2 regions of the Paenibacillus sp. FSL H8-0168 genome follow, and region 2 is predicted to be linked to the other one. Evidence: riboswitches for the same ligand, from Rfam matches in the RefSeq annotation. Region 2 holds a riboswitch; the other holds the start of a gene.
The links. A riboswitch is a leader RNA that binds a small molecule or an ion and turns the genes downstream of it on or off. The one in region 2 is predicted to bind S-adenosylmethionine.
Positions count from the first base shown of each region.

Region 1: another riboswitch for S-adenosylmethionine. It lies ahead of metA (homoserine O-succinyltransferase); the one in region 2 lies ahead of MHI21_RS20685 (ATP-binding cassette domain-containing protein).

Region 1 is NZ_CP151948.1:1,647,173-1,663,083, forward strand. It holds gene MHI21_RS07640 (ROK family protein) at 1-431, shown strand, start outside; gene MHI21_RS07645 (HRDC domain-containing protein) at 598-1,605, shown strand; gene corA (magnesium/cobalt transporter CorA) at 1,768-2,703, opposite strand; SAM riboswitch class I at 3,255-3,380, shown strand; gene metA (homoserine O-succinyltransferase) at 3,499-4,416, shown strand; gene MHI21_RS07660 (PLP-dependent transferase) at 4,542-5,726, shown strand; gene MHI21_RS07665 (aminotransferase class I/II-fold pyridoxal phosphate-dependent enzyme) at 5,723-6,901, shown strand; gene mqnC (cyclic dehypoxanthinyl futalosine synthase) at 7,334-8,467, shown strand; gene MHI21_RS07675 (YitT family protein) at 8,564-9,439, opposite strand; gene MHI21_RS07680 (cation:proton antiporter) at 9,512-10,738, opposite strand; gene MHI21_RS07685 (cation:proton antiporter regulatory subunit) at 10,743-11,237, opposite strand; gene MHI21_RS07690 (hypothetical protein) at 11,444-11,839, opposite strand; gene MHI21_RS07695 (putative sporulation protein YtxC) at 12,080-12,961, shown strand; gene MHI21_RS07700 (3D domain-containing protein) at 13,023-13,598, shown strand; gene MHI21_RS07705 (hypothetical protein) at 13,683-13,991, shown strand; gene MHI21_RS07710 (trypsin-like peptidase domain-containing protein) at 14,187-15,773, shown strand.
Region 2 is NZ_CP151948.1:4,665,499-4,681,409, forward strand. It holds gene MHI21_RS20625 (sigma-70 family RNA polymerase sigma factor) at 1-157, opposite strand, end outside; gene MHI21_RS20630 (hypothetical protein) at 360-725, opposite strand; gene MHI21_RS20635 (helix-turn-helix domain-containing protein) at 940-1,176, shown strand; gene MHI21_RS20640 (S-layer homology domain-containing protein) at 1,844-2,614, opposite strand; gene MHI21_RS20645 (iron-sulfur cluster assembly accessory protein) at 2,852-3,211, opposite strand; gene mqnE (aminofutalosine synthase MqnE) at 3,584-4,690, shown strand; gene MHI21_RS20655 (NAD(P)/FAD-dependent oxidoreductase) at 4,895-5,962, shown strand; gene MHI21_RS20660 (YuzB family protein) at 6,079-6,336, opposite strand; gene MHI21_RS20665 (NifU family protein) at 6,424-6,669, shown strand; gene MHI21_RS20670 (SDR family oxidoreductase) at 6,762-7,526, opposite strand; gene MHI21_RS20675 (MetQ/NlpA family ABC transporter substrate-binding protein) at 7,671-8,513, opposite strand; gene MHI21_RS20680 (methionine ABC transporter permease) at 8,589-9,257, opposite strand; gene MHI21_RS20685 (ATP-binding cassette domain-containing protein) at 9,254-10,276, opposite strand; SAM riboswitch class I at 10,412-10,551, opposite strand; gene MHI21_RS20690 (Cthe_2314 family HEPN domain-containing protein) at 10,677-11,402, opposite strand; gene MHI21_RS20695 (UbiD family decarboxylase) at 11,454-13,220, opposite strand; gene MHI21_RS20700 (COX15/CtaA family protein) at 13,350-14,282, opposite strand; gene MHI21_RS20705 (thioredoxin family protein) at 14,502-14,846, opposite strand; gene MHI21_RS20710 (DUF2515 family protein) at 15,083-15,911, shown strand, end outside.

The DNA.
Region 1 (15,911 bases), 2.8 Mb from region 2:
ATCCGGAAATGGGGCATATTCTGGTACGTCGTCACCCAGAAGATACTTACGAGGGGACATGTCCTTATCACGGAGATTGTTTGGAGGGACTGGCAGCAGGTCCTGCGCTCGAAAAAAGATGGAAGGTTAAAGGACATGAACTTTCTGTCGATCACGCAGCCTGGGAAATGGAAGCGTACTATCTGGCACAGGCTTTAATGAGCTATGTATTAATCCTGTCACCGCAAAAAATTATTATGGGCGGGGGAGTGATGAAGCAGGACCAACTGTTCCCGCTCATTCGTACCAAGCTTCAAGAACTTTTGAACGGATACGTACAGCATTCGAGTCTGACAACAGATATTGAGCAATATATCGTATCTCCGGGATTGGGTGACAATGCTGGATTGTGCGGTGCTCTGGCATTGGCAAAGGAAAAGCTGAATCATTAGAATTTATGGTTGACGGCACTCCAAGGTACGGTTATTATATAGGCAACAGCATAGTACGGCTCAAAAAGGGAAGCACCTTTCTTGCGAATACGCAGGATAGGTGCTTTTTTTTGCGTTTTTGTGTTGTGCGGGACTGTCTTTCAACGATATGAGGGAGGAAGAAATCATGGAGATTGTATTTTTAAATCGCTTGTCCAAACGGAATGAACAGGGCTATGAGGACTTTGCTCAGGTATGGATTGGGCAACATGAAGGGGGATGGAGTGCAGGCTGGAGCACACAACATGTCCCGGATGAAAGTATAGACGACCTTTGGTATGAGGGCAGCTTGTGGCAGGAATTACTGCATGTATACCGTCATGAGCTGGCGCTCAAAATGGCTGAGGGCTACAGGCCCTTAATCCATGGCGTATTTCATGAGCAAGAAGGATCATCAGGACGAGGACAAACGCTGCAAAAGCTGTATTGCTACAGTGATTTGTTTCCACGTGATGAAGTGTATGAGCAGTTGACGATGTGGAGACGGCAAAAAGCAGCAACGGAACGAAAAGCGCCTTATTTTATCGCTACGAATCGGCTGCTTCGGCTCATTAGCGTCTATCTTCCCCATACCGAAGAAGAATTGTTGGAGCTGCCTGGTATGGGTCAGGGTAAGGTGTCGCAATATGGGACGGAGCTATTGGCTATTACGACTCAAAATGACCGGACCACGCCATTTCCGTTGAACTGGGTAACAGAGACGCTGGAAGAAGAAGTTTTTTTGTCATGGCTATACAAGCAAAAAGAGAACCAGTACAGGCAGGAGCTGAACAAATTCAGCCTAACTAGAACGATTATCGAAGGCATTTCGGACGGTCTTTCACTGGAGCATATCGGGATGAAGACAGGTTTGCATCGTAGAGAAATGATTGAAGCTGTGGAGCATTTGGACAGGGATGGCATTAATATGGAGAAGCTGATCCGCAAGGAATTGGTGAATGTATCTGAGGAGGAGCAGGCAGCCATCTGGTCTGCTTATGAAGAGTTGGGGGATACGCTGCTCAAGCCCGTCATGCTGAAAGTGTATGGGGAAGAAAAGGCGACAGAAACAGGACTGGATCAAATTTATGAGCGTCTGCGTCTGATCCGTATACGGTTTCGCCATCAGCAGGTACCCGACCGACATGTTGGATAATATAGAACTGATTGGATAAAGCTAAAGTTATTAAAGTACATTCAGGGTCCAACAGACTAAAAAGCAGCAGCCAGTTCCTCATAGGACACGGCTGCTGCTTTTTATGATCAAGCTTGAAAATCGAAATAGGTATCCAACTCCGTACTTTTTCCCCTTTTCTTTTTAAACCCAGTCTTTCTTGCGGAAAATACAGAACATACTAACACCTAGTGCCACCATAATACCAATGACGACAAAATAGCCATAACGTGTATGAAGTTCAGGCATATTATCGAAGTTCATCCCATATATTCCGGTAATGACCGTCAATGGCATAAATACGGTCGTAATTGCCGTAAACACACGCATAATTTCATTGGCACGATTGGCGATACTGGATTGATAAGCTTCTCGAAGGTTACCCATCAAATCACGGTAAGTTTCAAAAGTCTCCGAAATTTTCACAGCATTTTCATAAATGTCGCTGAAATATTTTTGCAATTGATCGTCGATGAGCCGCAAATCCCGTTTGTTTAGGGTATTGATGACTTCCTTTTGCGGACCCAGCACCTTTTTCAGCCACAGAATCTCACTGCGTAAGCCGATGATTTCGTTCAAATGCGACTTTTTCGTATGCATTAGAATATCTTCTTCCAGCTTTTCAATGCGGACCTCAATCCGGTCACCAACCAGAAAATAGTTGTCAACAATCAAGTCGACCAGCAGATACATAAAACGGTCAGGCTGGCTGACTTCTTGCTCCCACAGCATAGGCTTGAGGGTACGAAGCTCATTGATTTTCTGCTTGGTCACCGTAATGATAAAATGGCGGCCGAGAAAAATGTTCAAAGCTCGCAAAAATATTTCTTCATCATCAAAACGAATGCTATTTACAACGATAAAATAATGGCTTTCATAAATTTCGATCTTCGGACGTTGTTCTTCTTCACTCAAACAGTCTTCAACAGCAAGATCATGCATGGAAAATAAAGGTTGTAGCACTGCCAAATCATCGACATCGGCGTCAATCCAATAAAAACCTTCTGCCGGTGCAGTAAGCGCCATTTCAATTTCTTCGACAGGGGTAAAAACCCCGTTGTTGACCAAACGGATTTTCATATATGTCACTCCTTATGCTCCGTCGTAACGGAAATACGTTTACCTTAAGCATAAGGAATGAACTCAGTTAGCCAGTTAGCCGGTGCGGGTAAGCGTGCACTCCCATCAAAAGCCGGAGGCTTTTGGAGCATGCAGAGCCTGGCGTCCCGTCTTTCGGCAAGCTGAAGTCATTCCTATGCTGTTGTTCAGGGATCGCCGCCTACTCGGACTCGGGTCGCCTTCCATTCCGGATTCACCTCTCAAATGTTCTTTTTAGGTTGCCACAGTATCGCAGGAAACACTCAAATCTGCACTACTGCTCCATATTTTTTGCCTAATAGCACTTGTATAGTATAACGCTCGGCCTACGGCCTTTCAAGCGCAAAATCATGGGCTAAATCAACAGTAGTGGCAAGAGCTTCAGCGATAGGAGGGATATGATTTAACCTATGGAAAAGGTAGACAAAATGTGATTGCAGGGCACAAATTTGAAAGTCCCATCTTGACGAAGCCCAGCCGATGCATTAAAGTGAACAACAAGAACTTTGTGAACCCAAAATGAATATAGCGAAATCTTATCAAGAGCAGGTGGAGGGACTAGCCCGATGATACCCGGCAACCGGCGATTTTAATCGCACGGTGCTAATTCTTGCAGGACGCGCGCTTTGTACAAAGAGCGTTGCCCTGACAGATGAGAGAGGCGCATATGGATACAAATATGACCTTTCTCTAACCAGAGAAAGGTCTTTTTATTATATGCCCGGCATCTCAGCAGGACGATTTTCGCAAAACTTACCGAACAAGGAGTGAGTTTACATGCCGATTAAAATTCCAGATACACTACCTGCCAAGGAAGTGCTGGAGGGCGAAAATATTTTCGTAATGGATGAAAGCTTGGCTTATCATCAGGATATTCGTCCGTTGCGCATCGCCATTTTGAATTTGATGCCTACGAAGGAAACAACGGAAACCCAACTGTTGCGCCTGGTCGGCAATACGCCGCTGCAAGTGGACGTCACGCTGGTGCACATGAAGTCTCATGTATCCAAAAATACATCGCAAGAATATTTGAATATGTTCTATAAAACGTTTGACGAGATCAAGAACAGTCGTTTTGACGGCATGGTCATTACAGGAGCTCCGGTTGAACAGCTTGAGTTTGAGGATGTGAACTACTGGGAGGAGATCCGGCAAATCTTTGAGTGGACGAAAACGAATGTAACTTCGACCATGCACATTTGTTGGGCCTCACAGGCAGGTTTATACCATCATTTCAATGTCCCGAAATACGGGCTCGACTACAAATGCTTTGGCGTATTTCCACACACCGTGATTAAACCTAAAGTAAAATTGCTACGCGGCTTTGATGAACTGTTTTATGCCCCTCACTCCAGACATACGGAGGTTCGGCGGGAAGATATTGATCATATCGCCGAATTAGAAGTTTTATCCGAATCCGAGGAAGCTGGAGTGTACCTCGTAGCCACGCTTGACGGTAAACAAATTTTTGTAACTGGGCATTCTGAATATGACCCGCTTTCATTGAAATGGGAATACGACCGCGATGTGGCCAAAGGAATGGATATTGAAGTTCCCAAAAATTATTTTCCTAATGATGATCCTGAGCGCACACCGCCCTCAATCTGGCGGGCGCATGCCAATTTATTATTCTCGAATTGGCTGAACTATTATGTATACCAAGAGACACCTTACGATATCGGGCCCCAGATTTAAAAAAGGGGCTTGTAGTTTACCCTTGTACAGTACCACCTTGCAGTAGCGCAGCAGTATAGTCTTTGACATCCATTTTTGCAGGATTGGTTATAGCACCCACTATGGAAGTTAACAGGAGGATTCATATGAGTGAGAAACAGTGGAAAATCGAAAGTAGATTGGCACAAATCGGTTCAGTAGAGGAGCCAGTAACCGGGGCTGTTAATTACCCGATTTACCAATCTACGGCGTTCCGCCATCCCCGTCTGGGTCAAAGCACAGGATTTGATTACATTCGGACGATCAATCCCACGCGAAAGGTACTGGAAGAGGCTTCTGCTGCACTTGAATCTGGTGATGCAGGCTTTGCTTGCAGCTCAGGTATGGCGGCGCTGCAAACGGTATTTGCATTGTTTGGACAGGGAGATCATCTCATTGTATCGCTGGATCTGTATGGCGGGACATATCGTTTGCTGGAGCGTATTTTATCTAAATTTGGTGTAACAGCGAGTTATGTGGATACGAACGATCTTGAAGCACTCGAACAGTCATGTCGACCGAATACCAAAGCCGTATTCATAGAAACGCCTACAAATCCGTTAATGATGATTACTGATATTCGAGCGGTTGCCGAATGGGCATCACAACATCAGTTGCTTACCATTGTAGATAATACGCTGCTAACACCATATTTCCAGCGGCCATTGGAACTGGGCGCGGATATTGTGGTACATAGCGCAACCAAATATTTGGGCGGACATAACGATGTGCTGGCAGGATTGATCGTAACCAAAGGCAAAGAGCTATCAGCTGAAATTTCCTTCCTGCACAATTCCATAGGAGCGGTGCTTTCCCCGAGTGACTGCTACCAGTTGATGAAGGGGATGAAGACGTTAGCGCTGCGTATGGACCGACATGAGCATAATGCAACAGTGCTGTCTAACTATTTACTGACGCATCCGGCGGTGGCGGAAGTATTTTATCCAGCTCTCGAAGGCCACCCAGGCCGTGAGATTCAAAATAAACAATCCAGCGGAAATACAGGTATCTTCTCCTTTAAAGTAAAGGATGCTCGTTATGTGGAACCTTTGCTTCGTCACATTAAGCTCATTGCGTTTGCAGAAAGTCTCGGCGGTGTGGAATCGTTAATGACCTATCCCGCTGTGCAGACACATGCGGATATACCAGCAGAAATTCGGGATGCTGTCGGGGTAGATGACAGGCTGTTGCGTTTCTCCGTAGGCATTGAGCATGCAGACGACCTCATTGAAGATTTGCGTTCGGCGTTGGAAGCGGCACGTCAAGAAGTAGAAGGAGGGGAGCTGCAATGATAGAGGATGCGAGGAGGATCGGGCAGGATTTGAACAAAGAGCGGAAGTTCGCTACCAAGCTACTGCATTTTGGTTCTGAAATTGACAGCGTTACGGGGGCCTCGAGCGTCCCGATCTATCAAGCTTCTACCTTTCACCATCATGATATTTTTAATCCTCCACAGCATGACTATAGCCGTTCAGGTAATCCGACACGACAAGCTTTGGAGGATTATATCGCTTTATTAGAAGGCGGGGCGTGCGGCTTTGCCTTTGCGTCAGGTATGGCGGCCATCTCCACTACCTTTATGCTCTTATCCGCTGGAGATCATGTCATTGTTTCCGAGGACGTATACGGGGGAACATATCGACTGTTGACCTCCATTTTGAAACGGATGAATATCGAAACGACCTTCGTCGACATGACGGACCTCAACCTTGTGAAAGAGGCGTTGCAGGAGAATACAAGGGCTGTATATATGGAGACCCCGTCCAATCCGACACTCAAAATTACCGATGTAGCAGGAATAACCTCTTGGGCACAGGATCACGGACTTTTAACTTTATTGGATAATACTTTTATGACACCTTATTATCAACGTCCGATTGAGCAGGGAGTCGATATTGTATTGCACAGTGCGACCAAGTTTCTGGGCGGACACAGCGATGTGCTGGCAGGACTTGCGGTAGCGCGTACCGAATCGCTCGGGAGACAAATCAAGCAGCTCCAAAATGGACTGGGTACCGTGCTGGCTCCGCAGGAGTCATGGTTGCTCATGCGCGGTATGAAGACACTGGAGGCTCGTATGGCTCACAGCGAAAAGAGTGCAGCCAAGCTCGCTAACTGGCTGAACGAGCGCAACGACATTGAGGCAGTATACTACCCGGGTCTGGAAAATCATCCAGGGCGTGAAGTTCATGAGCGTCAATCCAGCGGTTATGGTGCAGTGATATCGTTTGATGTGGGTTCTGGTGAGCGTGCAAAAGAAGTCCTCAGTCGCGTACGTATTCCAATTGTAGCGGTGAGCCTGGGAGCTGTGGAAAGCATCTTGTCGTATCCGGCGATGATGTCACATGCGGCTATGCCCTATAGTGTACGATTGGAGCGCGGGATTACGGACGGACTACTTCGTTTCTCCGTAGGTTTGGAGGATATTGACGACCTGATCAGTGATCTGGATGAGGCGCTGCGCTAGAGCGTTAGCACATCCGCAGCATCTTTGTCGTTTTCACGCCGGGAGCAAATATGTACAGCACTAAACAGCAAGTTTCCAGTATTTCAGGAGGCTTGCTGTTTTCTATAAGAATGGCATGAAGGACAGTGTGAAAAAAGGCACTTTCAGTCCTGTTTTGTTATTTCTTGGCTATACGCAATGTTGAGATAAGCTTGGCAGTTGCCTGTTTTCCTAGGTGAAAAGCAGAAAGAAGCGGGAATAAGTATGGTTCCTTACCTAAAGATATGTTAGTATTATCATTAGGTTTTACTATGCTAAATAGCACAGACAACATACAAGGCCAGTCATGAACATACATTACGGCAGGGTTCGAACGCAGGTTTGTGAAAGCATTCTCGTTCATAAGTCCTGTCGTTCATTTCGTCGCCCTGTGACAGCGAAGGAGGATACACCATGAGTGTAATCGACCATATTTTAGATAAAGCCCTACGCGGCGAACGCCTGAATTTAGAGGATACCGTTGCTTTGTTCGAATCAGACGAGGTAGAAAAAATAGGTCACGCGGCGAATAAAGTCATGAATCGCATGCACCCCGATCCCATTAAAACCTTCGTCATCGGACGAAATATTAACTATACGAACGTATGTGACGTATACTGTCGCTTCTGCGCTTTTTACCGTAGACCGGGTTCCGATGAAGGTTATGTTTTGCCGGATGAGGTGATCTTTCAGAAGATCAAGGAAACGCAGGAGGTAGGTGGCACCGAAATTCTAATGCAAGGCGGTGTAAATCCCAATCTGCCGTTCAGTTATTATACGGATTTGCTGAAAGCTATTAAGGAGCGTTTTCCCGATATTACGATGCACTCCTTCTCGCCAGCTGAAATTCACAAAATGAAGGAAAAATCCGGTCTATCCATGGAAGACACGATTCGAGCCATTCATGAAGCTGGATTGGATTCGCTTCCGGGCGGAGGCGGAGAAATTTTGGATGACCGCACACGCCGCAAAATTAGCCGTCTCAAAGGTTCTTGGCGTGATTGGATGGATGTCATGCAAACGGCTCACAAGGTTGGGATGAACACAACTGCTACGATGGTTATCGGCTTTGGCGAGTTGATGGAGGAGCGTGCGCTGCATTTGTTGCGTGTTCGTGATGCTCAGGATGAATGCATTGAAAACAAATATAATTCTGAAGGATTTTTGGCCTTTATTCCTTGGACCTTCCAGCCAGACAACACCAATCTGAAGAAGGAACGCCAGACGCCAGAGGAATATCTGAAGACCGTTGCGATCAGTCGTCTTGTATTGGATAACATCAAGCATATTCAATCCTCATGGGTAACTATGGGACCTGAAATCGGTAAAAAATCGTTATACTACGGTTGCGATGATTTCGGCAGCACCATGATTGAAGAAAATGTAGTTTCCGCTGCAGGCGCAACGTATAAGGTTAACATCGAATCCATTTTACAGTTGATCCGCGAGACGGGTCACATTCCAGCGCAGCGCAATACCCGTTATGATATTATTCGTACTTTTGACAGTGCCAGCAGTATTGAACATGATTTTATCATGCAAAATTAATATCCGTTAATATATTGTTAATTACAAAACGCTTATCCATCACTAATCTATGTATAAGGATTAGTGTAGATAAGCGTTTTTTGATGTGTTACTTTGCTATGTTTTCCATCGTTTCATATACATGATCTCAGCCTGCGGGTCAGCCATTTGGATGACTGCCTTAAAACGCAGCAAATCCAACAGATGAACGCTGTAAACGATGACCATTTGTTCTTTTTTATCCTCAGATTCGCTTTTAATTTTACCCTCTATCTGTGCAGAGCCTCCAACAGGTGTGCTGTGTATACGCAGCCTGCGATATATGGCATCCTCGACGGTTTGCTGTTTCTTGCTGACAACACAAACCATACGCGTCTGACCGGTAAACATCAGCCGGGTCGTTTCATAGGCGGCGAGGCAGGATAAGGCTGAATAGAGAGCTGGCTCCCAGCCTAGCACAAAGCCGGCTGTAATGAGCAGCAGACCATTACACAGCATAACAATCTGTATTAATGGAATCTTGCGGTGTGTTAGCAACAATGTGGATGGACGGCCATCGTCAGATTCGTTAAGTCCTAGTGAATCGAGCAGACCACCATGACGAGCTGCCAGCCCTGCGCCAAGACCGATACAGATGCCGCCGCCCAAAGCGCATACGACCGGATGGCCACTCACTGCCGGAAAAGGCGAAAGAATAATGGCTGAGCCCGAAAAGGCGAACAAGCCAGGTAGTGCCCGAAGCAGCATGGGTTTGTGAGTAGACAGAGAATACAGCAACATGAGTGGCAAGTTCAAAACGAATAGCAGTAACCCAAAATGCTCCTGTGTATAAAGCGACATGAGTCTGGAGATCCCCGTGACACCTCCAGCGATCATATCATGCGGATGTAAAAACAATTCCAGACCGACGGATGCTGTAATTCCACCAATCACCGTATAAAAGACAGGGAACCTTCTCGCATCTCCTGAAGCGGGCTTTACAAGCCGCCTCATAGAGTTTCGGCATGTTTTACAGCGTGCCGCATAGCCTTCCCTCCTATGGATTGTCGTATCCAGCTTTTGCAGTTATGCCGAGTTACTTTCTTCCTTTCGTAGGCGGGGGTCCTTGAACTTAAATATTTTGTTTAACATATTAAAGATAGGTTTTGACTGCTTTGTCAGAAGTGGTCCAAGAATCGCCAGTATGAGTACATAGATAGCTGCAAAGGGCTGAACAATATCAAGCAAACCGCCTTCTTTGCCCAAGTTGGCCATGATGATCGAAAATTCACCCCGTGCCACAATGGTCAGACCGATATTTGCTGACGCTTTGGGAGATAAGGAGGCCGTACGCCCAGCCAGCATTCCTGCCCAAATGTTACCAAACAACGTGAGGACGACTGCTACCAGCGCAAGCCATATCGCGTTTCCTCCCAGGGACAGTGGATCGATGGATAGTCCAAAGCTGAAGAAAAACAGGGCACCAAAGAAATCGCGGAAAGGAACAATTAAATGCTCGATTCGTTTGGCATGTTCCGTTTCGGCCAGTACCAGACCGACCAACAGGGCGCCGATAGCTTCCGCCACATGAATCGTTTCCGAAAAACCAGCCACCAGAAACAGAGAGCCAAAAACAACAAGTCCGAATACCTCATTGGAGCGAATACGGAGAATCCGATTTAACAGAGGGACGGCCTTACGGCCGATAATAATGACTGCAAGCATAAAGCCAAGCGCGATTAGCGCTGATAGCAGCACACCCCCGAGCGAGGATGAATCACTAAGAACCAATCCGGAGAGGATGGAGATGTATACGGCGAGGAAAACATCCTCGAACATAATAATGCCCAAAATCATTTCTGTTTCTGCATTGGCCGTCCGCTTGAGATCTACCAGCACCTTCGCAGCAATAGCACTGGATGATATTGTTGTAATTCCGGCGATAACCAGTGTCTCTGCTACAGGAAAGCCGCTCAGGAAGCCAAGGGCCAGCCCCAGTGTAAAATTGATGCCAATATAAATGGTGCCGCCCACGGCAATGGAACGGCCTGATTTAATTAACCGACCTACTGAGAACTCGAGACCCAAGTAGAAGAGAAGAAACAGCACTCCGATTCTTCCCATAAAATCAATAAATGGGGCGCTTTCGATAAAGCGAAAATCAAAATGCCATAGCTCCATCGCATGCGGGCCAACTGCCATTCCGATCAGGATATAAAAAGGGATGACCGAGAAGCGCAGTTTGGAGGAAATAAGTCCGGCTGCAGCGATGAGAGCAATTGCCAATCCAACCTCAAATACCAGATGATCCATCCAATCACCCGCTTCCGTTCATAAGGATTTGTTTAAAGCGTTTTTGCTGATCGCGTTCCCCGACAACGACTACAGTGGCATCATCGTTAATAATCACTTCAGGACCAGGATTTACATATTTCATTCCCTTTTTCTCCACAATGGCAATAACAGTGGCTCCCGAATTTTGCCTTACATCCAGCTCACCGATGGATTTGCCGACACTTGCATAGTGGGATTCCACTCTATACCATTCGATAATAAAATCATCAAACGTCATTTCAACACTTTCAAGCTGTTTGGGCTTATATGTCATACCCCCGATGATGGAGGCTACCAATCGCGCTTCCTGATCATTCAGGGTTGTCATAGAAATACTTTGTTCCAGATCCTCGTAATCAAAGTGATACAACTCGCGCCTGCCATCATCATGAATAATAATGACAATTCGGTCGCCACTCTCTGCATCTATTCGATACTTAATTCCGATTCCTGGCAAAATAGACTCTCGAATATCCATTTGTAAAGCCTCCTGTACGATACGTTATTTAAATGAATGGTATGGGAAATAAATCACATACTTTGGGAGTGACATGGAAACTTTCTTTTTGTATTAAATTTTATGAATTAACGTAAAAAACCTGATACATACACTTACGTATTACAGTCATTGGAAAATATTAACAAATATACATGCGAATGTGGTGATGTGCATGCAAAGGGAGGTTAAGCCACATAACTAGAGGTGAATTTGATGGGGAACAAGTACAATTGCTTCTTTAGTTTGCAAATGACAGGAATAAAAGGCAGACGTAGTTTAGGGATGCTCAATAGCAGCACAAGCGCTATCAAAATGACAAAGGGAAGTGATTTGGCCGCAGCGATCACCAGATGAAGTAAAGGGGAGGACTTGCGTATAGCTGGTTTGGAATGATGCTCCAGACCGTGAGAGTCTGTTTCTAACGAGGAAATATCAGCATGAGGCATAAGAGAAGATCCCGCCGTAAACTGAAGGGATTGAGTGGTGTCTTCCGCATGAAACGTCACAGGAAGGGACAAAATCTGAACGAGGCTCAATATGACGATCATGAATGTACGCAGCATGTTCAGCATCGTTGACATCTTATCTCCTCCCTCTTGTGAAAAATTCATATTACTATAACCTTAACATACCCCACGCTAAATATTCAAACGTCTTTCGGTTTTTTTCCTATATCACAGTAATGTTTATAACACGCCAACCGGCTTTTTGAAACCAGATCATCCTCTTTTGAATATGTCTTTCTGTTTCCAGTCGTTCACTTCGTATAACCCTTCAGAGGCCGCCATATACTGAAAGCAGTGATCGAAAGGAGTGAGCCAATGGAACTGTTTACAGTGTGGACCAATACAGACGGAGATCAGGAAACCGACCGGTTTTACGAAGTGGTCAAAAGTAGAACAAAGGGACTACATATGTCACGGCGCGGATTTCGATTCACTTTCAGACAGTTGGACAACAAAGTGGCATGGACCTGCAAGGGCACAGAAAGCAATTCGGCGTTTGAAAGCTTTCTCCCCTGTGTATACAGCATCATGTCTTCGGCAATAGCGGATTATATTATCGAAGTCAAGGAGTGGGGGATGCTCAATCTCATTCTCACCAAAGCCTGTTCGCTGCTGGAGAAAGAGGATACGGAGCAAATTCGCAGTATGATTCGTTCACTGTTAAACGATGATGGCCCGAGAGGCCGTTTGAAGCGTCATGGTAAGCTGACCACTCTTCTGGAGAAGGATTTTAAGGAGCTTCGTGTGATCAATTTGGAAGGACTGATTCAATTTAGGCTCCATGCTTATAAAAAAGAGCTTGAAGAAATCGTCGACTATGCCATGGAAGAATTCTGGGCAGATCGGCAATACGAAGAATTTATGGGGCTCCTTAAATATTTTGTTTTTTTTCAGGAAAGCAAAGTTCCGCTCGTACACGTACTTCACCAAGGCGGACATAATTTTACGATTCTGGATAGTGCCATGGTGCCCATACCGACTCCTGATGCAGATGACATCATTGTCGAGATGCCAGGCATTGAACTAGAAATGGAGGTCGAAGATCGAATCGTAAGCACCCTTATTTCGATTTCTCCTGCTTCCATTATATTGCACACAGACGATGAGCACACCCCCATAGTGCGGACACTCCTGCACATTTTTGAAGATAAAGTGAAGCTGAGCAGACTTTATCCAGGTCAGGATGTTCAAAAATAATAATCTTTTCGTATAAACCAATGGATTTCTGGAAAGCCTTTGCCTCAAGGGGAGGTTTTTTATGAGATCCATGTTGGTATGGAAACGGATTTTGGGAACCGTGTTAATTGCAACCTGTCTGGTATTGCCCGGCAATGAAGTTTACGGTCACAAAGAACCGGTCCAGCATAAAAAATGGCAGTCCACACCTGTTTTGGCTCCACGCGAAGAGCAGGTTATTACGACCATGACGGTCACGGCAACAGGATATACAGCAGGCTATGAATCGACTGGCAAACGGCCAAGTCATCCCGGCTACGGTATTACGTATTCCGGTGTAAAAGTGCGTCGTGACAAGAACACACTGTCTACGATTGCGGCTGATCCCAAAACGTTTCCTTTGGGAAGCATATTGTACATTCCAGGTTATGGATACGGGATTGTAGCAGATACAGGTTCTGCAATTAAGGGCAATAAAATTGACTTGTATTTTAAAACAACCCGGCAGGTGTATTCTGAATGGGGCAAGAAAGATGTGGATGTTCAAATTATAAAAAAAGGGAACGGAAAATGTACGGAAAAGATGGTAAAATCGCTACAAAAAGCGATAGAAACGCATAAAACCATTCCGACTGCGACACTGGATGCTTCCATATAATCCTTGAATATTGTTTTTTCCAACATCACATACTATGTTGCGGGATAAGCTTATCCCGCAAAACATACTGGGAGGTTGAGAATTATGCCAAATCAAGGCGGAAGTTCTTTCACGAACAAAGGCTTCAAGGCAAGCACAGGAAATCAGTTCAAAGCGGAATTTGCACAAGACAATACAGTAGGTGTCGTTTCACAAAAGGTAAAGCAGTCTGAACAAAATAAAATTCAAGACAACTTCCAGACACCAAATGAGAAGTATGATGAAGAATTTGCAACAGATCAAGGCGGTACAGGTGCAGTAGCGCAAAAAGTTCAAAACTCCAGCCGCAACAAAATTCAAAACAATGCTCAAACACCGAACGAAAAGTTCGACGAAAACTTTAACACGAAATAAAAAAGCATATACAATCGATAATGCTCCGGATAATATCCGGGGCATTTCGTTTTAAGTGAAAGTGATTAGGTACAATAGGTCTAAGGTTTTATCTCCTTTTTAATTTTTTTTAAGGTGGAATTAAGGTTTAAAGTGCAAAATAAAGTCAGTTAAACAACACCACCTTGAAGCATAGGGTTTGGGAGGAGATATACAATGGACGAATTTAAAAATAATAACTCCGGACGCCGGAACGACAACGATCAGGTTGATACCGATAACGCAACTCGGCAAAACGATTCGAACGGTTCCTCATATTATTATTCTTACGGCCCTTTTTCTTCAGTTCAATCGGACGGACAACGTAAGGAAGGGCAGCCGGTGGAAAAGGATGTTGAGATTACGCCACCGCAGGCAGTGAGACCTCTTCCTCCCTCTTACCATCGGGCTATGCCTGAGCAACAGGATGGTTCGGGTCGGAATGGTGGCAACTGGCAATTCAAACCGAATAAGCCCAAGTCGCAGGTGAAAACAATATTCTTATCTTTTTTGGCCGGGATGCTGGTCATTACGGTATTGATGTATACAGCTGACCGAACAAATATGTTCACACCCGAGACGGCGTTGACTTCGGCGGCAGCTGAAAGCGGAGAAACGACTAATTCAGGAACCACCAGCTCGACTCCAAGCGCAGTTCCGGCTGTGATGCCTTCAGGTACCGCTGATGTTCAATCTGTTGTGGCCAAGGCTGGGCCGGCAGTCGTTAAAATCGAAACGCTTGCCAAACAAACCAGTGGCAGCAGTGGCAGACAAAGCAGCCCTTATTACAATGACCCGCTGTATCAATACTTTTTCGGTAATCAGTATGGTGACAGTGGCAGCAGCGGTAACAGTAATGAAAATGAAGGTAGCAACAGCGGGCAGCTGACTCCGCTTGGTATTGGTTCCGGTTTTATTTTTGATAAATCGGGTTACGTCCTAACCAACAACCATGTTGTTGAAGGCGCGAGTGTGGTTCAAGTTACAGTAGAGGGAACTAATAAGCCTTACGAAGCCAAAGTCTTGGGCAAAAATGCTGATCTTGATTTGGCGGTACTTAAAATTGAAGGCAAAAACAACTTTCCGACAGTAACTTTGGGTGACTCCGATAACGCTAAAGTCGGCGAATGGATGGTCGCAATCGGCAACCCTGAAGGCTTTGAACATTCGGTAACAGCCGGGGTGCTAAGTGCGAAAGAACGTACGATCACCATTAATAGTGAATCGACTGGAAAACCGACGCAATACAAGCATCTCATTCAGACGGATGCGTCCATTAACCCTGGTAACTCTGGCGGACCGCTATTAAATCTGCAAGGGCAGGTTATCGGTATGAACGTAGCTGTTAGTGCAGACGCACAGGGAATCGGGTTTGCGATTCCGTCCAATACGATTTTGGAAGTCGTCGATAAGCTGAAAAATAACCAGCCTATCCCGAAAGAACCTGTACCTTTCATTGGTGCAAGTCTGTTAAATTTGAGTCCTGAAGTAGCCAAAGAACTGGGTACATCCCTGACCGAAGGCTCGGTTGTACGGGATATTATATACAAATCACCAGCTTATCAGGCCGATCTGCGTCCTTACGATGTGATTATCGGAGCGAATGGTACGCCTTATAGCACATCACAAGAGTTGATCCAGTTCATTCAAAAACAAAAAGTGGGTACAGCGCTGACACTTAACATCGAACGAGCTGGGCAGAAAAAAGATGTTCAGCTGAAAATAGGCAACAAAAATGACTTTAGCTCGACGCTTCAGCAATAAGCTGATAACTCTACAAAAATGAACATGTGCACGCAAGAAACGGAAGGAAGATCCCTTCCGTTTCTTGCTGTATGGAGCAGCCAGATGCTACACGCGTCTACTCCTGCTACAATAGAAGGAAAAGAAGAGATAAAGGAG
Region 2 (15,911 bases):
AAGCCTCTATGAACGCATCCTGCACGGCATCTTCCGCGAGATGGACATCCTTCAGCATGTCATAGGACACGGCATATGCCATTCCGCGAAAATGCAGCATCAGCTGCCCGAACGCTTCCGCGTTCCCTTGCCGCGCCTTTTCAACCCACTCCCTCATACGTTCCTAGCCTCTTTTCTTTCGTGTTCTTAATCTTAAGTGCCAACTCCGTGGGGGAAGGTTACAAATCATATGATGAAAAAATGAAATGATTGATAAATAGCGTCACTGAACACAGCTGTACACAGCAACCATATTAACAGATTCTTTCTCAAAAGAAGCATAATGTAGCTACAGGTTGTTGGTTTTCAATAGAAATATATCATCCTTTATTTTTTACGAGGTTAAGTTCAATATGACTTCGACCATGTAGCCATAGCAGTTCATCCAGTAAAAACGCCAATCCATCCTTACTACGCAAACGCTCGATCAGTTCTGTAACGACTTCCATAATCTCACGCTGTACATTGTTCGCTAGTTGGAGACCCCCACTTTCCCCATCCACATAAAGATGTGGATGATCCGGTTGTTCTACCTTTCGTACATGTCGCAGACACAATATCCCATGTTCAAGATAAAAGAAATAGCTACGATCATACAGAACTCCCTCAAATAATTCATACATATGAGGATCATCATCAGGTCCATATACCATGGCAACTCTATTCAATTCAACCGATTCCGTCATAAATAATTTCTCTCCTTCTGGATTGATTAATTTTTTTGTCAAATAAATAACAAAAATTATGTATATATGTATTTAATGTACGACTTCTTATACATATAATACACTTTCACATGTACATTTTCAACACTTATCGAATAAAATGTACGCATTATTGTAATTTAGGTTTGACTTCTCTAAGATTTAAGTACATATAATAAGTTGAGGGGGATTGCTCATGGGATTGAAACCAAGTTATAAACCAATGGAAATCACTCTAATTAAACGAGATAAAACACGAACTTACCTTCGCACTCAATTAGGAATATCACCATCCACTTTGGCGAAAATGTCTAATGGGGAATTTGTAGCTATGAGTGTCATTGCACGCATTTGTGAGGAATTAGACTGTAGAATTGAAGAGGTTGTAGAGTTTATAGAGGAGCAACCATTAGATACAGAAAAAGAGCGCTAGCCTTTTTGAAGAGGATAGCGCTCTTCCTTTTTTATTAACTATATTTTCCTATTGTTATCTACCCGCTGCATAAGGAACCGATCAATTAGTTCAATTTTTTGCTATATAGTAAGAAATGTACACGAAAAACGGAGTAGACGGAATGGTGCTGTACAAGCGAAGCGGTCGCTTTTGTCCCCGGATTTCTACCCTAACATAATCTTTATTCAAGAAATCCGGGGGCGGTGGCGATGGGAAGCACCATCCGTCTGCGGAGTGGCACTAAAGTAACTTTTAAGTTCCATTTATATATTCGATCTTTTGATAGGTTGCTCCATTGCTTTATAAGTCATGCCAGAGTAATCACTTATAATAAAATGGAGAGTGATACAATGCACTTTATAAAATCGATGTACACAAAACAAAACATAAATACCTCAGTACTCTTTTTTGCATGTTTAGTTCTATATAGTGTTTTTTCTGAGATTGAAATTAAACCCGTAGCACTCTTACTTTTTACAGTTGTATTTGCCTTTTTTAATGCCCTGAGTAAATTTGTCCAATCCACACGTAGTGATAATGATCATTAAACACATTCAAAAAGGCCTCCTTAGCAATATAGTACGCGACTATACCGCTATAGAGGCCTTCATTTATAGTTGGATCTTTTCTTGCTTTCGTCTGATCATCACTTCGATTGCTTTGTGGCTTCGTACAAACGCTGTAAAATGGTAACCGCTTCAGCCCGTGTGACTAGCGCTTTGGGGTGAAGGTATCCATCATTGGCGGTAAGGACGCCCATATTAGTCAGGGTGTAGAATGCTTCTGCCTTTTGAGTTTGGGAATCTTCATAAAAGGGCTCCTCTTGAGTCGTGTCGATGTATATTACTGGATAGCTGAACGAGTAATTGTCATTGTAATTCGCCTGACGAATTTTTATATCCTTATACTGCGCAGCTGCAGAGATTACTTCCTTGATCTCAGGATGAAGAGTCTGATTCGTATAATCCGTCCGAACGGAAGCAATCATCATCACATCCCAGCGGGTCAGCGGTTTGTCGGGATTGATATAGAATTGATAGTTTGGATATTTGCCTCCTACTCTTTCAGTGAAGCCCCAAACATAATCCCCATTGAATAATGCTGCAAAATCTTTATTCGCCCAGTGCTTACGCGCATCAACAAATTCTGAAGCTTTTCCAGACGAATGATTGATCTCTGGAAAAAGCTTGTGAAACATATTTACAAATTCCGCTTTCGTTATGGTTTTGCCTGGCTTGAAGGTGCCATCCGCATAGCCCTTGACAACACCTTTGTCGACCATCGAACGAATAGATTCAGCAGCCCACTCATATTTTGTCCCGTTCACATCAGTAAACGTATTTGCCGCGAATGCGGATTGACTAAAAAACAGTGCCACCGCAACCAACAGGGTGATAAGCCATTTCTTTCTTAACATCTCTTTCCACTTCCTTTAGGTAAAATTTATGTAGAACATAGTTCTCCAAACTCCATGTTATATCGGTATTTCAAAAGCAAATGATGATATTAGACAGAAGAAACAACACAAAAACGACCTCCGCAACGAGTAAAATCCCGTTACAAAGGCCGTTATCCGCAACCTAAACACATGTTTTAGGGAACCATCCTGACATTTAGGCTTCTATAATTCAGACCACTACTCGAAAAACCTTAATTAACAAGGCTCTTCGTTCGGTTTTCCGGCATCCGTAGCCGTACGGAAGCTTGAACCGCAGCCGCATGTAGCTACAGCATTCGGGTTATGAATCGTAAAGCCGCCTGACATTCCGGACTCTTCAAAGTCGATTTCCAGACCGTCCAGGTAGCGGATGCTTTCCTTTTCCACTACAATCTTCATATCCTGTACGTTCATATATATATCCTGATCCGTCTCGTTGTCGTCAAAGCCCATTGCATACGAGAATCCAGTGCAACCGCCCGGCGTAACACCCAGACGCAAAAACATATTCGGCGTTTCCTGCTGCTCCAGCATATCTTTCAAACGCTCAGCAGCGGAATCGGTGATGTTAATCATAGCTCCATCCTCCTCTTTTACTTCATGTTCTCCTTCAGTATACTCCACTATTTGCAGGTGCTCAAGTCATGGAATGTCCTTCCCTTACAGGCTTAAAGACCTGTTTTTCTATTCGTTTGTATTGAACACCAGTGGTGTGAGGTTTATAATAGGTGAAGAGTGTGTAAAAGAAACTGTCGGAAATTTGTCATTTCAAAGGCGATATTTTGAGATATTCATCATTGTAGCCTGGCATTGTAACATTTTTCACATATCGTATATCCGCGCTGCCGGATTCTTACCGACGGAACGGGACATCCTGTGCGCACTTAGCGCTTGTGCCGCTGATTTGGCGGACAGCCTCGCACAGAGCAACTTGAAGGAGGAATAGGCATGTCCACATTAGTTACACCTTTTACAGACCGCAGAATGGCGGAAATTGTAGAAAAGGTACAGAACGGTATTCGTTTGAACCTTGAAGACGGTATATATTTGTATGAAACTGACGATATCCTCACACTGGGTCAGTTGGCTAACGAAGCTAATTTACGCAAGAACGGAAAAAAGGTTTATTTTATCGAAAACATGAGCCTGTACTTCACCAATGTATGCGAAGCGCGCTGCGCGTTCTGCAATTTCCGCAAGGATCAGGGGGAGGACGGCTCTTATACGTTGTCCGGGCAGGAAATGATTGATTATGTAGAGCAACACATCCATCCGGGGGTAAGAGAATTTCATATCGTCGGTGGTCATAATAATCATGTGCCTTTCCAATACTATGTAGACTCATTGAAGGCACTAAATGAAAAGTATCCCCACGTTACACTGAAAGCTTACACTGCAGCAGAAATTGACTTTTTCACACGCATAAGCGGTTTGAGTATTAAAGAAGTGCTTCAGGAGCTGCAAAAGGCTGGACTTCAATCCCTGACTGGTGGTGGCGCAGAAATCTTGTCCGACGAATATCGGAAGAAGATGCGTGTTACGAAAGCCAACGTCGACCGCTATCTCGAAGTACATCGCACGGCCCACAATCTCGGCATGAAAACTCATACGACCATGCTGTACGGTTCGGTCGAATCGTATCAGGATCGTATTGAACATATGCTGCAAATTCGTGAATTACAGGATGAAACGAATGGATTTATGGTATTTATTCCACTGTCCATGCAGCCGAAAAGCAAAAATGCCAACATCATGCGTCGTAACTCCGCTTACGAAGATCTCAAAACCATTGCGATCAGCCGCCTGATGCTGGACAATATCGACCATGTCAAAGCTTACTTCATTAATATTGGCCCGCAATTGACGCAGGTCGCTCTCACCTTTGGCGCATCAGACGTCCATGGTACGATTGTGCGTGAGCAGATCAGCCATGCCGCAGGTGCGTTGACTCCTGCCGGATTGACCCGTAAAGAGCTGATCTGGCTGGTCAAAGGTGCAGGACGCATACCTGTAGAACGGGACACCTTCTATAACGAAATCGAAGTTTTCGAATAAATGTAATATCGGATTCAGATTTCCCGCGAGCATTTCCTCCCCATTACACACACCATGCAGCATCATGCTGCCTCGGAATACGCTGGTCTGCCTACCAAAGGCAGGCCCGATTCTCGGGTTTTATAACAACAAAAACTTGTGTTAGATCAACGAGACACCAGACCATTTGCCGGGGACACGGTAGCGAAAGGAAGGCGGATTTTGATGAAAAATTTCGTTATTCTGGGGGGCGGCTATGGCGGCCTTACTATTGCCAAAGAATTGCTGGATAAACACATTCCCGACGATGTTCAAGTTATTTTAGTGGATCGGATGCCCTTTCAGGGGTTGAAAACAGAATACTATGCCCTTGCGGCAGGTACGGTATCTGATTTTGATTTGCGGGTGCATTTTCCAGATGAACAACGTCTTATTCGCAAATATGGAGAGGTCACCTCGATGGATCTGGAGAATAAAACGGTCCATTTTCAGGAAGGTGAACCCTTGTCCTATGACCAGCTTGTCATTGCGTTGGGTTGTACGGACCGCTTTCACAATACACCGGGGGCTGAAGAACACAGCTGTACGATCCAGTCGTTTAACCATACCCGCCAAACCTATCTGCGCTTGAACGAAATCAAGCCATATGGACATGTCCATATTGTAGGCGGCGGTCTTAGCGGTGTTGAGATTGCTGCGGAGTTACGTGAAAGCCGCACGGATTTGAATATTACCATTATGGATCGGGGCGAGCGGGTGCTGTCGGCATTCCCGCAACGTTTGTCTGCCTATGTACATGCTTGGTTCAAGGAGCATCAGGTTAATGCCCTGAATCATGTTGCGGTTTCCCGTATTGAGCCGGGGGCTATTTATAACCGTGACGAGCAAATTGTAACGGATGCAGTGGTATGGACAGCGGGGATTCAGCCGGTAAAAATTGTGCAGGATTTAGCCGTCCCTAAAGACCCTCAGGGCCGCATCGTGCTCAACGAATATTATCAAATACCGGATCATCCTGAGGTGTATGTGGTCGGAGACTGTGCGAGTCTTCCCTACTCTCCAAGCGCTCAAGCGGCAGAAGTGCAAGGGGAGCAGATCGCACACATTGTACGCGACCTGTGGAAAGGCCAAACGCCTCACCCGCATCCTTTAAAGCTGCGCGGTACATTAGGCGCACTTGGCAAGAAGGCCGGGTTCGGCTATGGCTTTATGGGTAGTACTTCATTGCGCGGACGAGTACCACGCCTGCTTAAAAGCGGTGTGCTCTGGAAGTCCAAACGCCATTTTGGCTAACCGCATGCTAAACAAACAAAGAAGACCCGCTCTCAGAGCAGGTCTTCTTTGTTTCTTGAGTGCTTGCATGATGTATATTCTCTACAAAAAGAAACTGGCTAACAGAGCATTATATTTCAATCCAAATCTAGGTTACCCCATGCTTCAGCTTCCTTAATTTTGTTCATAATCACTTCGTACAGAAGCTCTGCTGAATCTGCGGATACAATCTCGCCGTTGACCATCGCATAGGGTTCGGCGTTGCACTGACCGCAATTGCTTAGGCAGCCGTATTCAATCACATCATAATCTGGATTCTGTTCCAGCTTGGACATGATTTCATCGGTACCCCAATGCATATTACTGGTGCAAAACTCAATAATAGGTCTTAACATTTTTTCACCTGCTTTGGATGACGGGCATTTTAATTTGGCCCGCTTTGTAATATAATAATAAAGGTATAGGAAAGGAGTTGAATTCTAATGAGCGAAACACAAAGCGTTCAAATGTATGATGAAGTAGCAGATGTACTGGATAAGCTTCGTCCGTTCCTGCAACGCGATGGTGGCGACGTTGAGCTGGTTGACGTTGAAGACGGCATCGTTAAGCTGAAGCTGGTAGGCGCTTGCGGCAGTTGCCCAAGTTCCACGATCACGCTGAAAGCAGGGATTGAACGTGCTCTTCTCGAAGAAGTCGACGGCGTCCAAGAAGTGGTACAAGTATTCTAATGCTTGATGCATAATGATCATGAGAGTCTTGACTTCGGTAACGAAGCTCAAGACTCTTTTTTGTGTTACAGCGTCTGAGGGATCACTCAAGCTTATATGGTTGGCCGAATGGGGTCCAACCCTCCCGATACATCCATAATATTACCTGTTATAAAATCCGAATGCTCCTCACACAAATAGGTGATCACTCGCGCAATGTCCTCTCCGCTCCCCGGACGTCCACGCGGTGTCTCTTTATCCTGCATGCCGATGACATCGGCGATTGACATTTCCTTATTTGCTCCTCGAATATCCCCTGGACAGATCATATTGACCGTAATGCCATAAGGAGCTTCCTCCACAGCCAATGACTTCGTAAAAGACACCAGCCCCACCTTGGCGGCTGCGTAGACGGCGCGATGCGGCCAAGCCCTCGCTTCTCCAGCATGACCAAAGCCAAAATGAATAATACGTCCCCATTGCTGGCTACGCATGTGAGGCAATACCAAATGATCCAGCAACATGGTACCGACCAGATTCCCTTGTATCATGGCATGAATCTCAGCCACACTGTAATCCGCAAACAGACGGCGTTCCCGGATGAACGGTCCGGCATTGTTCACCATAATATCGACTCCGCCTAGCCGATCCTGTACTTCACCAATCAGCCTCGTAATATCTTCCTGAACAGAGATATCCCCTTGTAAAGACAAGCAGCGTACTCCCTTAGACTCAATCACCCGCTTAAGCGCTTCAGCTTCTGCTTGGCTATGCACATAATTCAGTGCAATATTACAGCCTTCATCCGCCAGACGCAGAGCGGTCGTTTTACCTAAACCTTTGGCACTGCCCGTTATGAATGCGACTTTATCTCTCAACAATTTTCCTCCTGTTCACAGAGACCGGTCACCCCCAAGTATAAAATATTTAAGCTTCCCCTACAACTCCATTCAAAAAGAAACCCCCAGTCCTCTTGTTCAAGAGAATCTGGGGGTTGCGTGCAATGCGTTCTTGTTCCCTACTTAAAATGCCGGGATAATTGCGCCTTGGTATTTATCTTCGATGAATTTTTTAGTTTCTGGAGATTGCAAAGCTTTGATCAACTTCTGAATCGCTTCGGAATCTTTATTATCAGGACGTGCTACCAGAACGTTAGCATAAGGAGAATCTTTATCTTCCAGTGCCAGTGCATCCTTCGTTGGATTCAGCTTCGCTTCCAGAGCGTAGTTCGTGTTGATCAACGCAATATCCACTTCAGGCAACTGACGTGGCAGCATAGCCGCCTCAAGCTCCTTGAATTTCAGGTTTTTCTTATTTTCAGTAATATCTTTTACCGTAGCTTCAATGTTGCTTGCGTCTTTCAGCTTGATCAGACCTTGTTTCTCCAACAAGAGCAATGCGCGGCCTCCGTTTGTCGCATCGTTCGGAATGGCTACAGTTGCGCCATCTGGGATTTCATCAAGCTTTTTATATTTTTGGGAGTAGATACCGAATGGCTCCAAATGAACTGCGCCCACAGAAACCAGGTCCATTTTGCGCTCTTTGTTCATCACATCCAAGTAAGGTACATGTTGATAGAAGTTAGCATCCAGCTGCTTGTCAAATAATTGAACGTTCGGTTGTACATAGTCGTTAAACTGAACGACTTGGAGGCGAACCCCTTCTTTTTCCAACTGAGGCTTGATTGCTTCCAAAATTTCCGCATGCGGCACAGGAGAAGCTCCAACTTTCAGCTCCACTTCACGTGGTGATCCGCCTGTATTTTCGTTCGCATTGTTTGTATCCGATGTTGTGCTCTTTGTACCACAAGCAGCCAGCACCGCAATTAATGTCAAGCTTAATACAGCCAATACCCATTTCTTCATGTTATTACCCCTCCAATAAGTTTGTAATATTCAGGAGCAGACGTCCTGATCAATAAGGATATCTATATGTTTTCCCTATTTTCGAGTATAATGCCGCACGAGGCGATCTCCCGCCATTTGCAGCAATTGTACCAATACAACCATCAGCACGACCGCAACGATCATTACAGCCGTTTCATAACGATAATAGCCGTAGTTGATAGCCAGTGTACCTAGTCCACCGCCCCCGATCATCCCGGACATTGCCGTGTAGGATACGAGCGTAACGACGGTAATGGTTAATGCGGCGAGCAGACCCGGAAGTGCCTCACGTAACAGCACACGCCGGATAATTTGTCCTGTCGAGGCACCCATCGCTTGTGCGGCTTCAATGACGCCCTTGTCCACTTCACGCAGAGACGTTTCGACAAGACGTGCGAAGAATGGGGCAGCCCCGATAACCAATGGTGGGATGGTTCCCAGCACCCCGGTCGAGGTACCTACCAGCGATCGTGTAAAAGGAATAAGTGCAACGATCAAAATGATAAAGGGTACGGAACGTAAAATGTTAACGATGAATGATAATACAATGTATATCACCTTCATCAGAGTCAACGAGGAGCGGCTCGCCAGAAACAATAATATGCCGAGCGGCAAACCAATGATGAGGGTGAACAATGCGGATGCCCCAAGCATCTGAAGGGTTTCCAGCGTAGAATTCCCTAGCTCATCCCAACTCACTTGTGAAAAATCAAGTTCGCTCATTGTCCGATCACCTCCACATCAAGTCCTTGCCCAGACACTTCGCGCAGCGTATGCTCTATATCCTCATGGTTTCCTTCAAAACGAACGATTAGCTGTCCATAGGGTACATTTTTAATGGTAGATATGGTTCCCTGCAAGATCGCAAAATCAACACCAGTGCTTCGAGCCGTACGCGACAGAATCGCATCATATGTTTTGCTGCCCAAGAAGGAGATACGCACCACCTGCGCCGACTCGCCGCCACCTGCTGCCGCAATCGCTGCTTGCAACTCCTCGGGATGCTCTGACTCCCGCTGGATAAAGTCCTTGGTTACCTGGTGCTGCGGCTTCAAAAATACTTCCGCCACCGGACCTTGCTCCACGATGTCACCCTGATGAATGACGCCAACTTTATCACAAATGCTTTGGATGACATGCATTTCATGTGTAATGAGCACGATAGTCAAATTAAAGCGCTGATTAATATCCAGCAGCAATTTCAGGATAGACCCCGTCGTCTGCGGATCAAGCGCAGAAGTCGCTTCGTCACACAGTAATACATGAGGATCACTAGCCAGCGCCCGTGCAATTCCTACCCGCTGTTTCTGCCCACCTGAGAGCTGTGACGGATATTTTCCACTGTGTTCTTCCAGACCCACCAGTTCCAGCAGTTCACGGACCTTCTTGTCCAACTTCTGCTTGGGCGTGTTTACCAGCCGCAACGGAAATGCAATATTGTCATATACCGTCGCCGAAGACAACAAATTAAAATGCTGAAAAATCATTCCGATTTTTCGGCGCTGCATTTGTAACTGGGATTGACTCACAGTAGTGAGGTTTACCCCGTCTACCCATACTTCACCTGAAGTAGGGCGTTCCAATAAATTAATACAGCGAATCAATGTACTTTTCCCCGCCCCGGAGTGACCAATCACTCCGAATATTTCTCCACGCTTTATAGAAAGATTCAACCCAGACAGCGCATTAACGCGTCGGTTGCCTTTGCCATAATGCTTGGTTAACTGCTTAAGCTCTATCAACGTGCTGCGACCCCCTTCACTTCTTCCTTACCCTTTTAACAGTTCTTATCTCTCAGGATTGCATAAAATGGCTATTTATTCATACAAAAAAGAGCCCCTTTCACAGAATGAAAAGGGCCCCACCTTGCGATCCTTTTCTCATCTGCCAAAATCGCTATAACTCTAGCGGTTTTGTAGGAATTAGCACCATCATGTTCCCTCCCAGTGTATTACACCGGGAAAGAACGGGTTGCCGGGCTTCATCGGGCCAGTCCCTCCACCTCTCTGGATAAGAAAAATATGTTAAACTCCAGCTTTAGCTGTCCGTTAAGTTTATATAAAAAAACATAATTCAAGCATTTTTCTGAAACTAGGTTTCAGTATAGATAGTTTACATTGCTTTGTCAAAGGATATTTTCTATCATATTCTTGGGCGTACTGCCCGATTCTCCCATTGTTTCGCAGTATAAGTAAAGGCGTTTGACAGCGATCGACATACCATTTCCAAGCCCTGCTGCAAATCTTCCAAATGGTGATCGAGGTCCTCCAGTTGGATTTTTCCATACAAAGCTCGGTGTCGTTGCCAGAGATCATCCTGCATTTCCGTATTCATATAGTGTATCTCCGTATTCCGACGCTTACGCAGCCGATTGATGGCATCGTTGTAAGTGTCCTTGATATCATTTAAATTATCGGTCAATACAGGATGCATTTTTAGATACTTGAGCTGCCGCAACACGGTAAAATACGAATAATGCGCCTTATACTGCCCTGTTTTTAAATCACACAGATCATTTAGCCAGTTACCAAGCTTATCCAAAATAGAGAAAACCCGAACAAACCCATCTTTATAAAAGAAAACATATAATGCATAATCGGATTTTTCATCCTCGCTCATATCTTCAGCGTATCCGGCTTTCACTTTCATTCGGAAAAAGGCGGCAGCATGATGGCTCTGCTCCAGTTCATCCAGAGATGACATTAGACCGCGTGTCAAAATATCCGCCTTTCGAAAATCGTGGGTCGGATCTCCACCAGCCTGAATTTGCCGTTCCAGCAGGTTCAACATATCTGACATGCTATTCATGGCATCTAGCAGGATGCCCTTGTTCACACGTGGCGGCTCACCCAGTAGCTTGCGTATCATGCTTACACCTCCTTATAAATGTAAAATCCGGCTGTAGGTTTAATTAGGGCGTCAAGCGAAATAACTCGTCCATCGTTGATCTACAAGCTTAACAATATCCTCACGCGGTAACACCTCATCCGGATACCCCGGCTTCATACGCGCATCCACTACAATCGGCAGCTTATAGTTCAGATGATGCAAACGCACTTCGCTGTCCGCGTACATATCCGTAGCCGGGTTAAAGCGTGTGAACACTGTCCACAGGAACGAGGCTTGAGAGCGAACAACTTCTTTGGCATCGTCCACAATGAAGACGAGCGGCCACTCTTGCTCACCTGCAGCTAATCGCTCCAAAACACGTGCCGCCAGCTCAGGCTCCTGCTCAAAGGACGCACCCGATACGACGAGGCAACCTCCGCAATAGGGCTTAATTTCACGAATTCCCGGCAGATCGCCTCCCTCATAAGCACGAGGCAATTCACGTACAGGCTCACCTATCCCCATCAGGATCGCCTTACTACCATGATTCAGCTTGCGACCTGTGTAATCGAGCGTATCGTGTGACGTGTGATTGAAAATAAATAAATCCGTTGCTGGATTAAATCGCTCCAGAATGGTTTCCAGCAGCAGGTTAAAGTCAGATAAATCAATGACTCGATCTGTCAGCATCAGGAACTTGGTCAACGACAATTGACCTTGACCCAAAATGGTAAAACCGGATACAAGCGCTTCACGGGAGTAGCTTTCACGTACGACTGCCGCTGCCAGCGCATGTACGCCCGTTTCCGCATACGCCCACAGGGACTTGACGGAAGGCATCACAAGCGGATAGGCAGGCGACAGCAGACGTTGCAAAAACTCACCGAGATAGTAGTCTTCTTGCCGAGGCTTACCTACAATGGTTGCCGGATAAATGGCATCCTTGCGGTGATGCATATGTTTGACATGAAATACAGGGAAATCATGCTGTAATGAATAATATCCAAAATGATCGCCAAACGGGCCTTCCGGACGGCGTTCATGAGGCGGCACATAACCGCTGATTGCAAATTCTGCTTCTGCTGGAATCCGGTGACCCCCAAGCGGGTCTTCTGTCATGGGCAGCTTGCCTCCCATAATAAGCGAAGCCAGCAACAGCTCAGGCAAGTTTTCCGGTGCTGGAGCAATGGCAGACGCAATCAGGGCAGGCGGGCCACCAATGATAATCGTCGTAGGCAATGGCTCATTACGCAGCTCCGCTTCATGATAATGGAAACCGCCGCCTTTATGAATTTGCCAGTGAATGCCCGTCGTCTGATCATCATAAATCTGAATGCGGTACATCCCCAGATTATGATCCTTGGACTGACCTGGCTTCTCGGTATACACAAGTGGAAGCGTAATAAACGGCCCCCCGTCCTCATGCCAACTGGTCACTTTAGGCAGTGGCGCTAACGGAGCCTCTGTACGGCGAACTCCCAACACAGGGGCCTCGCTGTGAGATACTGTTTTTAGCCCTACTTTTAGCATGTCCTTAATCAGGCCACGTTCATTCCACAATGCTTTGGGTGTAGGTGGAAACAATGTTTTGGTGGCTCCGACAATCGCATCCATCAGTTGCTCTGGTCGCGGGCCAAAAGCCATATCCACACGGCGATTCGTGCCAAACAGATTACTGGCTACAGGAAACGGGGTTCCTTTTACATTCGTGAACAGCAGTGCTGGCCCTTCTTCCTCAATGACTCTTCGATGAATCTCAGCCAGCTCCAAGTAAGGATCGACAGGTGCCTCTATGATTTTAAGATGATTTTCTTTACGCAGCGCTTCAATAAATTGGCGCAAATTCTGGTAGATCAACTGGACGACTCCTCCTAAGCAAATCAAGCCCTCGAGAAACTCGTGGGCCTGGTTTGTTTCTTATATGCTATTATACGTGTTTAAACGCCTCTTGGGCAAAAATCCGCTTCACTATGATCTATGAAATGCTTAAGTACGTTGTGCTTGGGTCGGAACAAGCTTGCGGTCCGGTGACAATTGCCATACACGATAGCTCAGATAAGCTAAAATGGAGAACAACGATGCAATCACCAGCATATGTCCCAGCACGATAAACATGTAGATTTCAGGTCTGTTGACGTACAACAAGATAATTCCAATCACCACTTGAAGCAAAATTAACAAGACCGATACGACACCCAATATACGGATATCTCGGTGATTCGGGTGATAACGGTATGAGTAGTGACCCACAGCCAAGATAATGACGAACAGCAGACCGGCTGAAATCTGATGAAGCAGCAGTGGAGATATGAAGCCCCCAATATTTACAACCTTCTGGATGACCGAGTGACTAAGCAACGCCCCTGAATAGACAGCAATATAGGTATAGATCGTCGATAGCCATATAAAGTTGCGATAGCCCCGACTGACACGCCCAGCAATCAGACGCGGAGTGTGGCGTGAGTCCGCGTGCTCCTGCCAGGCCCCCAGCGTCATCATAGTCGCACTGGCAAAGGCGATAAGCGCAAAGCCAAAATGCAGTCCCATGACTGCAGCCGATTGGGAGAAAATTACAGCCAATGCCCCCATTGCACCTTGTATGATGACAAACATGAGCGTGAGCAGCGAGAATAGCTGCAAATCCTTCCGATGCTTCATAAACAGCAAAAAGCCAACAAATGAGGCGATAGAAAGAATCCCGGCCATGGCACTGACGGAGCGATGAGAGAACTCAATAAGGGATGCGATCGTATGTGCCGGAACCAGCTTACCATTGCAAAGCGGGAATTCTCGGCCACAGCCAAGACCTGAATCCGTCCGTGTCACTACACCTCCACCGAAGGTAGCCAAAAACATGACAATACATGTTACGAGTGCCAGCCATTTTAATATTCTGATTTTGTTATTCAAAGAATTCACCCGTATCCTTCCAAATATAATATTTATTCACTTTATATGTTGTGAAATGATCACTTATAGTAATTATAACTGATATATCGTTCCTTGACATACGAGCTTTGTTGACAAAATGTGAACGTGTCCGTGAGAAAGCCGCCTCCTTGAAAGGAAGCGGCTTTCTGAATGTCTTGATGTTTAAAATTCACTTTGGAACCTTTATGCATGCATGTACAGCATTCATTATTTTGCCAAGCTCGCATGGACTTCAACAGCCCGATCCAAAAATTGCTCAATCTCCTCGCGGGATTTGCGCAGTCTGTTTACCAGACGTACCAGTTCTCTCCCTTCACTGTAGGCGATAAAGCTAGGAATACCCAATACATTCTGCTCTTGGCTGACGCTTTCAGCCTGTTCTACATCAATCTCAATTAATGTAAGCTTATCTGCATATTGTTGTTCCACATCAGGCATGAACGGATCAATGAAATGACAATCCCCACACCAGTCCGCCTTAAATACAGCCACCGTTACGCCGGAAGTAGATATTGCCTTATTAAAGTCTTCATGAGAGACGATTTTTTGCATGGATGATTCCTCCTTAAATTCTTTTTATGCTGAAAAGATTGCACTTTCTATTGTAACGCCAAGTGAAGCTTTTGCACACTCCCCCATTCTGCTCACATGCCGATTGGAAGCCCTCTCATTGAGGCATACTAAAGATATACTTAAGAATCCACATAAGCGACGACATCCTAACAGCATACCCAACTTACTTGGCAGGATACGGGGATGCTTGCAGTTGGAAAGGAGGTTATTTAGTCATGTCTCTTACCGAATGGCTCCATACAGCATCTCGACAGCTTCAAGGAGGGCTAAAGTTACTGGGTTCCGTTCCCCGTGTTGCAGAGGAAGCTTGGGAGGGCAAACGGGCGGCTTGGACCGAATCCCGCAAATTACGCTACCCCTTGCGTGAACTAGCGTGGGATTATCATACAGCACAGGCCGCTATGAATGAAGCTGAAGCGTTAATGCTGGTGAACGGACCCGCAACGCGTCCCTCTTCTCTGAATATGCCCTTATGCGAAACAGACTGTGAGCTGCTGGAGCGTATCAAGAACGATACAGCACAGGAGAATCGCAGCAACGTCACTCGGACTGCTGCTTACCTTGAATGCTATCGTGGCTACCCGGAGTTACACTGGGCATTACTGGCCCACCTGGTTTCTCGTAATGGCGGCTATAATATGACCGATCTGAAAGGGGGACTGATTAGCAACCTGTTCGGCGAACAGGAAAAGGAATGGCTGTATCGGCTACTGGAGCGCTGTAACGCCCTTATTTTTCAGGACGCTTATCCGCAGTTGCAACTCTACATGCACAGCCGCCATTTGGGTCGGAGTTGCTTTCATTTGTTGCCTTATTTTCACGTTTCGCCATTTATGAAGCCCTTTTGGGAACGTTTCTGGGCTTGGCGTGATAGCTCTCTGTTGACTGTGGCGCTCATCATTAATGAACAAAACTATATTGAAGGACGTGTGGTAAAAGATCCGTATTTTCAGAAATTTGTGACACACAAGCCGGGCTTTTATTTGCATGACTGGCTCCAGCTTAATCAGGTTATATTTCCACTTGGGCTGAATGGTGGACTTG